DNA from 4 places in the Pantoea alfalfae genome. Region 2 is predicted to be linked to each of the others. Evidence: predicted binding sites of a transcription regulator. Region 2 holds the regulator's gene; each other region holds the start of a gene.
What was found. Region 2 encodes CRP, which controls carbon source genes, mostly activating them, when cyclic AMP is high. Its sites were predicted from a motif close to ATGTGANNNNNNTCACAT; they were not measured.

Region 1: K6R05_RS02805 (glycine dehydrogenase) is a predicted target of CRP. The motif match lies at 1,662-1,679, and genes of this name have one in related genera.
Region 3: K6R05_RS17100 (nucleoside-specific channel-forming protein Tsx) is a predicted target of CRP. The motif match lies at 1,636-1,653, and genes of this name have one in related genera.
Region 4: udp (uridine phosphorylase) is a predicted target of CRP. The motif match lies at 1,597-1,614, and genes of this name have one in related genera.

The regions. Positions count from the first base shown of each region.
Region 1 covers NZ_CP082292.1:576,869-580,078, reverse strand. The annotation lists gene K6R05_RS02820 (DUF4311 domain-containing protein) at 1-386, opposite strand, end outside; gene K6R05_RS02815 (DUF4312 family protein) at 514-813, opposite strand; gene K6R05_RS02810 (SFCGS family glycine-rich protein) at 816-1,172, opposite strand; gene K6R05_RS02805 (glycine dehydrogenase) at 1,186-1,521, opposite strand; gene cybC (cytochrome b562) at 1,816-2,202, opposite strand; gene pmbA (metalloprotease PmbA) at 2,266-3,210, opposite strand, start outside.
Region 2 covers NZ_CP082292.1:430,000-433,209, forward strand. The annotation lists gene K6R05_RS01985 (YccS/YhfK family putative transporter) at 1-1,066, opposite strand, end outside; gene crp (cAMP-activated global transcriptional regulator CRP) at 1,124-1,756, opposite strand; gene K6R05_RS01995 (OsmC family protein) at 2,060-2,464, shown strand; gene K6R05_RS02000 (phosphoribulokinase) at 2,832-3,210, opposite strand, start outside.
Region 3 covers NZ_CP082292.1:3,653,734-3,656,943, forward strand. The annotation lists gene K6R05_RS17090 (response regulator) at 1-215, shown strand, start outside; gene K6R05_RS17095 (sensor histidine kinase) at 212-1,567, shown strand; gene K6R05_RS17100 (nucleoside-specific channel-forming protein Tsx) at 1,847-2,713, shown strand; gene yjdN (VOC family metalloprotein YjdN) at 2,853-3,210, opposite strand, start outside.
Region 4 covers NZ_CP082292.1:3,814,020-3,817,229, reverse strand. The annotation lists gene metE (5-methyltetrahydropteroyltriglutamate--homocysteine S-methyltransferase) at 1-538, shown strand, start outside; gene K6R05_RS17805 (dienelactone hydrolase family protein) at 588-1,421, opposite strand; gene udp (uridine phosphorylase) at 1,726-2,487, shown strand; gene K6R05_RS17795 (tetratricopeptide repeat protein) at 2,580-3,210, shown strand, end outside.

The DNA of each region.
Region 1 (3,210 bases), 150 kb from region 2:
GCAGTGGAGTTGAGGAAGGCGACCACGATCATGCCGATGATGCCGCAGGCGATGGCCATTTTTTTCGGATCGTGCAGCGTCTCCGCCACATTACGGTTCTTCACCATCAAAGCGGCCGCGCCCCAGTTTGGAATGATGCGGTGATCCACATCCTGCGTGAATGAACCGGCTGCGACAGACGATGCCCAGGCATTGAAAAAGAAGCCAAGACCAAAGGAGAAGTGGGATGCCGGATCGCCCTCGCACGAATTCAGCTCGCCCAGCGTACGAAAGGCGCCCATGCCCTGGGTGGTGGGCGCATGGAACATGCGCGCAGCACCCGCACCGACGCCGACCCCGACCAGCCCGCCAATGATCAACGACTTAAACAAAATGATTAAAAACATGTTGTTGTACCTTGTTGTCGTTTTTACCCGCCCTATCCGCGACGCCGCATTGACCTGGCCTGACCGCCGCGCTATCGCAACAGCAGTGGAACGGACAAACGGCGGGCTGATGTGAACAGGTTCTGTTTTATGATGCCGCCGTGAACGTCACCTGTTCGGTGTCGAAAACGGTGACGCTGACGGTGATCTCCAGCGTGACGCTGAAGCTCCTCCGCTGGCGCGCCAGAAAGAAGAAGAGAAACTTCTCGGTTCTGACGCTCTCCTGCGCGCGCAGCACCCGGACATCCTGAGGTTCAATGCGCAGCAGAATTTTTTGCGTCGCGCGCAGGACCTGGTTCTGCACCCGACTCAGGGCATCGGCAAAGGCTTTCGCTTTGGTGTCGCCTTTGCCCTCGACCGTCACCTGGGTAACGTAGTGTTCTTTCATAATCAGCTGCCGTGCTTCTTGTTCCAGGCCTGCACCAGCCGCTCGCCTAACTCTTCTTTATCCATAAAGCCGAAGCCCAGCACCGTGGCACCTTCATTGATGGCAGTGACGCCTTCGTCGACAGAACGCATGCCATGTTTTGCTTTGTAGCCATATTTGTTCTGCGCGGTAATAGCACCCGCGCCACCGCTGCCGCAGAACGAGATGCCGAAATCAGCGTTCTCTGCCTTCATCACGTCACCCAGCTTCATGTCAGCGGCCACGCCTGGCACCACGACGGCGCGACCACCCGCTTTCTCGATGCCCGCGGCCACTTTCTGGCCCTTACCTAAACGATCGCCAATCACTACTGTTACCATGGTGTGTTCCTCTCTATTTGTTTGATCGCGCGACTTCAATATGCACTGACAGCAGCCAGGCCTCTTCGCGGGGGAGATTGCCAAACAGGTCGACAACCTGCTGCGCCAGCGCGACCGTTTCCGGCGGAATATCCTCAAACAACTCCGCTTCCACTTCCGGTAACGGCTCGCCGCTCAGCGAGCGTGACGCCATGGCTCCGACATGCGATTGCAGCATCTGCTGCTGGACCGCATTGGGCTGAATGCCATGCTGCTGATAGATCGCCGCAATCTGCGTCATTACGCTGTCAGCCAGCTGCTGCACTTTCTCCGGTGGCGCTTCATACACCGGGACGCCGTTATTGCTCACCTTGCTACTCCTGTTAAACCGGATAATTCGCGTTAGAAATAAATTAGCGGTCATCACCCCGGCTGTGGAGAGGCAACATTTCCAGCAGCAAGTGGAAATTGAAGTGAAGGTTGTGCGTCAGATCGCAGGCTGCATGCTTAGTGCGATCTGCGTCTCAAAATGCGCAAAATGATGGCGTTAGCTTCGCCAGGCGGTAATGTTGTGCGGCGACCAGACTGCCAGACGGTAGTTTACGGCGCGGTAATAAGCAGAAGTGATGGTAAAAACTGCCGGTCGGGCTGACCGGCGGTCGGATTAGCGGAATTTCTTATGGTTAGTATTACGGATGTCATCAAATTTAGCGGCTTCGCGCTTTGCGCCGTCCACGTTGTTAGCTTTCGCCAGCGTGCTGACCACATCAATCTGTGCGATGAGTGAGTCCAGGCCAGCGTGATAGTCTTTGATCTGCGCACTGTCAGCAGGCTGACCTTCCAGCTTATCGGGCGTCGACTTTTTGGCATCCTGCGCCGCGGCACGCATTTTGGTTAACGCCTGCTGCATCTCCTGCGCACTGTCCGTTTTCTTAACGATTTTCAGGTTCGCATTCAGCGTGTCCATATCCTGCTCCAGATCTGCCGCATAGAGACTGACGCTGGAGAACAACAGAGAAGCCGACAACATTGCAATCACATGCTTACGCATCATTACTTCCTTTTTATTGTGATGAAAAAAAAGCAGCCAACAGGCTGCTTCAGGAATTCATCTTTATTGTCCCGCTATCTTCATCTCAGGCAGTAACACCGAACCGCACTGGATATTACTGCGGGTTTCAATATCGTCACCGATGGTCACCATGTTGTGCCACATCTCTTTAAGATTGCCGGCAATAGTGACTTCGCTGACCGGGTACTGAATTACGCCATTCTCAACCCAGAAACCGGCTGCACCGCGTGAGTAGTCACCGGTAATGGCGCTGACGCCCTGGCCCATCAGTTCGGTCACCACTAACCCGGTACCCATCTGCTTCAGCAGGTCGTCAAAGCTGTGACCCTGACCCGCAATGCGCCAGTTATGAATACCACCAGCATGGCCGGTGCTGGTCAGACCCAGTTTACGGGCGGAATAGCTGGTCAACAGCCAGGTCTGCAATACGCCATCTTTGATGATGTCGCGCGCCTGAGTCCGCACCCCTTCACTGTCAAACGGCGTAGAGGCGAGCCCTTTCAGCAGGTGTGGCTGTTCACTGATAGTGAGCCACTCCGGCAGAATCTCCTGACCCATTGAATCCAGCAGGAAAGTCGATTTACGGTAAACGCTGCTGCCGCTGATCGCACCAACCAGATGACCAAACAAGCCAGTCGCCACTTCAGCGGCAAAAATCACCGGGGCTTTCATGGTCGGAAGTTTACGCGGGGCCAGACGGGAGAGCGTACGGCGCGCGCACTCTGCACCTACCCAATCCGGGCTTTTCAAATCTTCAAATGCACGGCCAATGGTATAGGCGTAGTCGCGCTCCATGTTGCCATCCTGCTCAGCGATAACGCAGCTGGAGAGCGAATGGCGGCTTGAGCAGTAGCTCTGCAACATTCCGTGGCTGTTGCCAAAGACTTTGATGCCGACGTGGCTGTTGAAACTACCGCCTTCGGTGTTGGTAATACGCTTGTCGGCCCGCAGTGACGCCTGTTCCGCCTGCGCGGCCAGTTCAATGGC
Region 2 (3,210 bases):
AACTGCGCAGCGCCGGTAACAGCGGCAGGCGGCGCTGGCGGTCTGCCATCAGATCGCGCTGGTAAAGCGGTTTCTGGGTGCGTAGCACCCGCGCAATGCGGTTGAAGTGATAAAGGCAGAAGTTACCCACCGGATTATCGGGATGCTGATGGGCAATTTTCTCCAGTGCGCCGAGCTGTTTATCCATCGCAAAGCGGTCGGGTAACTGGTGATAAAGAATGTTATCTGCCAGCACCCGCAGCCGGGCCGAGATGGTTTTGGCATTCCAGCGGATCACCGCTTCAGCATGGCTTTGCTCCACCAGCTTCTGGACTTCTTCCGGCCGATGCAGGCTGACCGAGATATGCTCCTGCAGATCGAGGGCCACCTGGAAAGCGCGCGTCAGCCTTTTATGGCTGTGATCGCGGCTTGCCGACAGCATATGCATCTGCTGATAACAGGTGTTAATCAGATCGACCACTTTCTGCTGACGGGCCAGCAGTGGCGGCAGCGCCTTTTCCGGATCGGTCAGCTGCGTCAGCAGGGTGTATTTGGCGTCGCAGTAGTTAGCCAGCTCGCGGTAGATCAGGCTCAGGCTTTCGCGCATTGGCTGCTCTTTCCACAGCCAGAACCAGAACCAGTTAAACAGCCCGTACCACAGCGTGCCGCCGATATAGAGCAGCGGGGGGACATAGATGGGCATGCGGCCAATCAGGCTGAGGGTAAAGATGGCGGCAATCAGGGTGCCGGGCAGCAGACGGCCATGCAGCGGGCTGATCTCACCCGTGACGCCGAGCAGCAAAGGCATAGCGAAGAGGATCAGCGGCAGTGGAATCGCATGCAGGGTGAGCCACTGGATCAGAAAGCTGCCGAGGGCAAACAGGCTACCGCCCACAATCAGACGTTTGAAAAAGCGTTTATGCGGCGTATCGAGACCGGCGATATTGCAGCAGGCGGGCACTAATGAGAACAGCAGACCTTTTTGCAGGTCGCCAGCCAGCCAGCCCAGCGCCACCGGCAGACAGAGCACCAGCGTTTGCCGCAAGGCATAATTGACTTCAGGATGGTAAATGATTCGACGCCACATCGGCCCAACACAAACAATAACGGCGTGATGTTGCCATCACGCCGTGGATGACAGGAATTAGCGGGTGCCGTAAACGACGATGGTTTTGCCGTGTGCGGAGATCAGGTTCTGATCTTCCAGCATCTTCAAAATACGGCCCACGGTTTCACGTGAACAACCCACAATCTGACCAATTTCCTGACGAGTGATTTTAATTTGCATGCCGTCGGGATGCGTCATGGCATCTGGCTGCTTCGCCAGGTTAAGCAGAGTCTGTGCAATGCGGCCGGTAACGTCGAGGAAAGCGAGGTTACCCACTTTTTCAGACGTCACCTGCAGGCGACGCGCCATCTGCGATGAGAGTCGCATCAGGATATCGGGGTTAACCTGGATCAACTGACGGAATTTCTTGTAAGAAATCTCCGCCACTTCGCACGCGCTTTTCGCACGTACCCAGGCGCTGCGTTCCTGACCTTCTTCGAACAGGCCAAGCTCACCAATAAAATCGCCCTGATTCAGGTAGGAAAGAATCATCTCTTTGCCTTCTTCATCTTTAATCAGAACCGCGACGGAACCTTTCACGATGTAGTAAAGCGTTTCTGCTTTTTCACCTTGGTGAATCAGCGTACTTTTGGATGGATACTTGTGAATATGGCAATGGGACAGGAACCATTCGAGTGTAGGGTCTGTTTGCGGTTTGCCGAGAACCATTCGCTATTATCCTCTGTTGTAATCGTGCCCAAAATACAGGGGGCAGTTTTCCCTGTCAGGCGGTGAAAGCTTCAAGCGTTTCCTTTTCAGGAAATTATTCGGGCCGCATCAGGCGCAGTGCGCATCATTCTTCCCGGCTTCGCCATCGGGTGACGAAAAATATTTTCAGCACTGTTTGTAGCACAGCTTTTGCCGACTGTCTTCTGTTGTCTCGCTTCAGCTACAGGCGGATTTCTCTGGATTGCTGTTTACCAGGCGAAAGCGTACTCTGGCGACAAAACAGCGTATTCCGGAGCAAAAATCATGCAGGCAAGAGTGAAATGGGTAGAAGGGCTGACATTCCTTGGAGAATCCTCATCCGGCCATCAGATACTGATGGATGGCAATTCAGGTGATAAAGCGCCCAGCCCAATGGAAATGGTGCTGATGGCGGCAGGTGGATGCAGCGCGATTGACGTGGTATCAATTCTGCAAAAAGGCCGCAACGATGTGGCTGATTGTGAAGTAAAACTGACCTCAGAACGTCGTGAAGAGGCGCCGCGAATCTTTACGCACATCAACCTGCATTTTATCGTGAGTGGCAAAGCGCTCCAGGATAAAGTGGTCTCACGCGCGGTCGATCTTTCGGCTGAAAAATATTGCTCGGTGGCCATCATGCTGGGTAAAGGCGTCAACATTACGCATAGCTATGAAGTGATCGAACTTTAGTAGCCGCAGGGGTTATTGCAGACCTGCTAACTTCACTTCCAGTATCTGATGCAGGTTGCTTTAAGACTGTGCCTGGTCCGGAAATCCGCTTTGAGATTGTGCCTGCGTTGTGAACAGGGTCAGAGCGGTTTGTGTCGGTCCGCTGTCAGATTGTGCCTGCATAGGGAATCCGCGTTGATACTGTGCCTGCGCTGGGAACCGGGTCAGATCGGAAAGTCGCTTAAGCCAATCCCTGGCCGCTCGTCCCGCGCCGTCCCTGGCGCGGGACGCTTTCCTTTTCTGACCCGGTTCCCTGCGTGTTAAGCATTTTCGCTGCTGTCAGATTGATCCTGCATTGGCATTAGTCTGGAAAGGCCCTTTTGACCTCTTACTCTATCCGCTTACCTTCCATCAGCCGCTTCACCAGCGGACCCATGATCAACTCCATCGCCAGACCCATTTTGCCGCCGGGCACCACCAGCGTATTGATGTGCGAGATAAACGAGCCCTGCAGCATTGCCAGCAGGTAGGGGAAGTCGATATCTTCCAGCGCCTGAAAGTGGATCACCACAAAACTCTCATCCAGTGACGGAATGGCGCGGGCTGCGAACGGGTTGGAGGTATCGATGGTTGGAACGCGCTGAAAGTTGATATGGGTGCGTGAAAACTGCGGTGTGATGTAGTTGATGTAATCTTCCATTGAGCGCACCACGGAATCCATTACGGCTTCACGTGAATGACCGCGCTCGCCAGTGTCGCGTACCAGC
Region 3 (3,210 bases), 750 kb from region 2:
AGCTGACGGCGCGGGAATATGCCCTGCTCTACGCGCTGCTGGAGCGGCCAGGTGCGATCTTGTCGCGCGAACAGCTGGAAAACCGTATCTACGGCTGGGGCGATGAGGTCAGCAGCAATGCAGTAGATGTGCTGATCCACGGCATGCGTCGCAAGCTCGACAACGACGTGATCCGTAACGTGCGCGGGCTGGGCTGGCGGGTTCCGGCAATATGAAACCTTTCACCTTTATGCGGTCATTACGCAACAAACTTCTCTCTACGCTGCTGATCATTCATTTGCTGATGATAGGCGGCGTCACATGGTATTTCTTCAGCTGTTACGGCGATATGGTCGGCACAATGAAGGACGATCAGCTGGCGAAAATCGCTGATGCCTGGTCTACCAATAAACAGATGCCCGCCCTGATGCCGATGCTTATCGCGCCGGATAAAGCAAAGAGCGCCTTTGTAGTCCAGCTCTGGGACGATCAGGGCCAGTTGCGGGCCAGCTCATGGCCGGAGTTGCAGGCCCCGCTGCAAAATCAGCGCGGGTATCACGATGTGCATGTGGGTCAGTGCGACGACTGTGAATGGCGTATTTTTACCCGGCCCGGCATGCCCGGCAGCGAGATCAAAACCATCCAGGTGATGCACAACCTCAGCTACATGAAAGCCTCGATGGTTAAGCGGGCGCTGTCGGCGATCATTCCGATGATCCTGATGATGCCGCTGTCGCTGCTGGTGATCTGGCTGGTGGTGCGCAAGATCACCCGGGATCTGCAGGTCGCTTCACGTCAGATTGCGGCGCAGGAGACACATCATCCGCACAATGTTTCACCTGAGGGCTTACCGGATGAGATCCTGCCGCTGGTAGCCGCTTACAACTCGCTGCTGAGTAAGCTGCGTGACGCCTGGTCGTCGCAGCGTCAGTTCCTGGAAGATGCTGCCCATGAGCTGCGTACGCCGGTAACAGCGGTGACGTTACAGCTGGAAAACCTGCGTCAGCATATTCAGCCAGGCGAAGCGAGCCGTCAGTTCAGCCAGCTGGAAGCGGGCGTCACGCGCACCCGTCACCTGGTCACACAGTTACTCAATGTCTCACGCCAGGATGACCAGAGCGTGGTGTCCAGCGTGGAGCATATTGAACTGGAAGATCTGCTGAAAGAGAGCATTGAGCAGCTGATGGTGGTGGCGGACAAACGCGGCATTGATATCGGCTTTAATGGCTCCACGCAGTACCGTCTGCAGGCCAGCCGTTCTGAATTGCGCAGCCTGTTCGACAACCTGATTGGTAACGCTATGTTGCACACGCCGGAAGGCAGCCTGGTCGATGTGCTGCTGCATCGGGTGGCGGGCAAAACGGTGGTCGATATTGTCGATAACGGACCGGGCATGCCGGAATCCTTTATCGAACGCGCGTTCGACCGTTTTACCCGTTCGCCTGACGTTAAAGCCCAGGGCAGCGGGCTGGGACTCTCCATTGTGCGTAACGTCGCACAGAAACATCAGATCCACGTTGCCCTTACCAACTGCCTGACACCACAGGGTGCTGTTTGTGGTTTGCAGGTTCGCGTCACCCTTCCCTGATCCCGCCTGTTTGATCACGAACCAGACAACGTAAACGGTTGCCTGGTTCCGTTCGATCCACATCGTTATTGTGAAGTTCGTCACATTTTAGCTGAATTGTAATGCAACACTTTTTGACAAACGTGAGCAAAATCTATTTTCTATCGATCTGTTACAGGCACGCTACGCGGGCTGAAGAACGGGTTGTTATTCGCTGTGAAACCCTCATTCCCATCAAGGGACCGATTTCTCTCTGACTGCGTCTGGTGTGCGGCGGTCAAAAGCATGTGGCTGATAATAATGAAATATAAAACGTTGATAGCAGGTGCCGTGCTGGCATGTTCATTGAGTGGTGCTGCGCAGGCCGCTGAAAGCGATCCACAGTATGTCTCCGACTGGTGGCATCAGAGCGTGAACGTGGTAGGCAGCTACCACACGCGTTTCGGACCGCAATTTAATAACGACGTTTATCTGGAATATGAAGCGTTTGCGAAGAAAGAGTGGTTCGATTTCTACGGCTATCTGGACGTGCCTAACTTCTTCGGCGTGGGCAACAGCAATGCCAACGGCGTGTTCGACCACGGTTCACCGATGTTTATGGAGATTGAACCGCGCTTCTCTATCGATAAGCTAACCGGCACCAGCCTGGCCTTTGGCCCGTTCAAAGAGTGGTATTTCGCCAATAACTATATCTACGATATGGGCCGCAACAGCGACAACCGCCAGAATACCTGGTATATGGGTCTGGGCACCGATATCGATACGCACAGCGATGTCGGCCTGTCGCTGAACGTCTACGCCAAATATCAGTGGGAAAATTACGGCGCGGCAAACGAAAACAGCTGGGATGGCTATCGCTTCAAGGTGAAATACTTCGTGCCAATCACCACGCTGTGGGGCGGTAATCTGGGCTATGTGGGCTTCACCAACTTCGACTGGGGTTCTGACCTCAACGAGAAAGGCGGTTCATCACGCACCAGCAACTCTATCGCCTCCAGCCACATTCTGTCACTGGGTTACAATCACTGGCATATTTCTGCAGTGGCGCGTTACTTCCACAACGGCGGACAGTGGGCGGATGGTCAGGAGCTGAACTTCGGCAAAGGGCCATTTGAAGTGAAATCGACTGGCTGGGGTTACTACCTGGTAGCGGGTTATAACTTCTGATAATGATGACGGGCGGCTGAAAAAAACGCCCGTTGCACAGGAGAACTGGCCTGGGGCATTAACGCCTCCAGGCCAGCTCTCCTCCAGGCCAACTTTTGAGAGGCAGGTTTAGCCACTCAGTCCTGCATCTGAACGTCGTTTATTCCTGCGGCTTCTCAACGTTGATGCGCCATGGAATGTTGAACTTATCGATAAACATCGCGAATCCATTCGACCAGAATGTCTCCTGCCACTCAGTTGTCACCTTGCCGCCTGCCGACAGTTTCTCAAACCAGGCTTTACCCTTTTCGACATCAGTGGTGGAAAGGCTGACCGCATAACCGGCATGTTCAGACGCGGGCGGCTTCTCAGTATTGCCGTCGCTCAGCATCAGCTCACCGTCACCGATACGCAGCTGGGCATGCATGATCTTTTCTGGCGGCTGCGGCGCGGCAGACTGATCGCCGACCTGCTCACCCTGATCCGGCATATCACCAAATTTCATTTTAGAGAGCAGC
Region 4 (3,210 bases), 590 kb from region 2:
CGCGCTGGCGCTGCGTGACGAAGTGGAAGACCTGGAGAAAGCAGGCATTGGTATTATTCAGATCGATGAGCCTGCACTGCGTGAAGGTCTGCCACTGCATCAGTCTGAGTGGGCAGACTATCTGAACTGGGCAGTGGAGGCGTTCCGGCTGAATGCGGCGGTGGCGCGGGATGAAACCCAGATTCATACGCATATGTGTTACTGCGAGTTCAACGACATCATGGACGCCATCGCTGCGCTGGATGCTGATGTGATCACGATTGAAACCTCACGGTCTGACATGGACTTACTGGAGTCGTTCGAACACTTCGACTACCCGAATGAAATCGGCCCCGGCGTCTATGACATTCACTCGCCTAATGTCCCCAGCGTGGCGTGGATAGAGGCGCTGTTGCTGAAGGCGGCGAAACGGATTCCGGAAGCGCGTCTATGGGTAAACCCGGACTGCGGTCTGAAAACGCGTGGCTGGACGGAAACACGTCAGGCGCTGGCCAATATGGTGACGGCGGCAAAGAAACTGCGTGGTGAGACGGCGTAGGAATGGGACCGGATGGCAATAAACAGGGGCGCAGAAGCGCCCTGTTTATTTATTTTGATGCCACGCCATACTGCCTGAACCAGGCCAGCATCCGCTGCCAGCCATCATTGGCTGATTCAGCATGATAGCTTGCACGATAGTCAGCATTAAAGGCATGGCCCGCTTCGGGATAGACGATGATCTCGGCGGTTGCATTGGCGGCATGGAGTGCCTGACGCATCTGCTCGACGCTCTCCAGCGGGATACCCTCATCCTGGCCACCATACAAACCTAATACTGGCGCATTCAGGTCGACCGCAATATCAATAGGATGCTTCTGCTGCTTCAGCGTGCGCTCGCCGGTCAGTCGCCCATACCAGGCAACCGCGGCGCGTAGCTGTGGGTTATGCGCGGCGTAGAGCCAGCTGATGCGGCCACCCCAGCAAAAACCGGTGATGCCCATGCGACGGATATCGCCGCCGTTGCGTGCCGCCCAGTTAGCGGCATGATCGAGATCGGCCAGCACCTGGGTGTCAGGCACTTTGCTGACCAGCTCGCTGAACAGCGTCGGGATATCGTTATACTCAGTCGGGTCGCCTTCGCGGAAATAGAGCTCAGGCGCAATCGCCAGATAGCCTTCCAGCGCCAGACGGCGGCAGATGTCCCGGATGTGCTCATGGACACCAAAGATCTCCTGCACCACCAGCACCACAGGCAATGGGCCTTCCGCTGAGTGCGGTTTTGCAAAAAATGCCGGCATGTTTTCGCCCTGGCTGGGCACTGAGGTTTCACCTGAGTGAATGGCCGGGCTTTCGGTAATAATGGTGGTAGAGGCGGTGGGCTGCACGGCAGGGGCAAAGCCGCCCGTCGCCGGTTTTTGTGCCATATTGTCACTGGGTTTCATTATTCTCTCCGTGCAAGCATTTACGCAATCACGTAACTATAGCCTGGCCGTAAAGCGTCTGCGTCCAGGTGTCGGTTAACAGAATCAACAGCGAATAAAATCATCCACCTCTTTAACATTGCGCCGACCCTGACACAGCCTCGCTGAGGGCTATCCGGATGAATAAGACGTAATTATGTGATTAAAATCACATTTTATGTTCCGGGAAATGTAACTTTCATTTTCTTAAGTGAATTTTGTCACATATTTATCGGGCGTGCTGGCGTAGAGTGGCGCGCTACCTTCCCTTAACAGGAGTCTGAAAATGACACAGTCTGACGTTTTCCATCTTGGCCTGACAAAAGCCGATCTGCAGGGCGCGACCCTGGCGATTGTGCCGGGTGACCCGGAGCGTGTGAAGAAAATTGCCGGACTGATGGAAGATGCCACGCATCTCGCCTCACACCGTGAATTTACCTCCTGGCTGGCTAAACTTGATGGCAAGCCGGTCATTGTCTGCTCAACGGGCATCGGCGGTCCTTCTACATCGATTGCGGTCGAAGAGCTGGCGCAGCTTGGCGTGCGTACCTTCCTGCGAGTCGGTACCACAGGTGCTATCCAGCCACACATTAACGTCGGCGATGTGCTGGTGACCACCGCGTCCGTTCGCCTGGACGGAGCAAGCCTGCATTTTGCCCCGATGGAATTCCCGGCTGTCGCTGACTTCGCCTGCACCACCGCACTGGTTGCCGCCGCTGAAGCCTGTGGCGCGAAAACCCACATTGGCATCACCGCCTCTTCTGACACCTTCTATCCGGGCCAGGAGCGCTACGACACTGTTTCAGGCCGTGTCGTCAGTCGTTTCAAAGGATCGATGAAAGAGTGGCAGGAGATGGGCGTGCTTAACTATGAGATGGAATCTGCAACGCTGTTAACCATGTGCGCCAGCCAGGGTCTGCGGGCCGGCATGGTCGCGGGCGTGATTGTGAACCGTACTCAGAAAGAGATTCCGGATGCGGTCACCATGAAGCAGACAGAAAGTGACGCAGTGAAGATTGTGGTCGAAGCGGCGCGTCGTTTATTATAATGACCGCGTCGGGCAACAGGTTTTTTGTCCAGACTCAAAACCTGTTGCCGGTAGTTAACGGCGCGTAACATCAGTGAAACCTGAGAGTGTTTATGCGCAATACGATTCCTGTCCGACGTCCTGTCCCTGGCGCTAATCCTGCGGCAATCAATGCCCGTCTGGAACGCAGCGCCGAACGTTTTCGCGCCGCCATGCAGCAGGGTAACCACGCGCTGGCTGCTCAGTGCTGCGAAGAAGTCCTGCGCTCCATGCCCAATCAGATGCAGGTGCTGAGCGACTACGCGCTCTGCCTGCTGCGTCTGGGTCAGTACAATAAATCGTACAAAATCTACCAGAAGATTTATCAGTCACCGCCCGCTGTGCAGGCTACCGCCTCTGAAACCTGGCTGGATGGCTTAACCGAAGTGTGCGGCTGGCTGGGTAAAAAGGAAGAGGTGGCACGTTTTGGTCTGACATCGCTAATGCGCTCTGATGCGCGTTTCAGTCAGGGACAGCGTGCCGCGTTTCCTGCTCCGCAACCTGAGCCTGTCGATCTCAGCCAGCCACATCAGAATGTCATCGCCTTCTGCCTGTATGGCGATCAGCCACGCTATTGCGAAACGCTGATTAAAAATGTTGAGGTGGCGCCTGAGTTCTATCCCGGCTGGGTTTGCCGCATCTACCTTGATGACAGCGTGCCGCAGCATGTCTGGCAGCGCCTGGACCAGCCACATGTGCAACTGG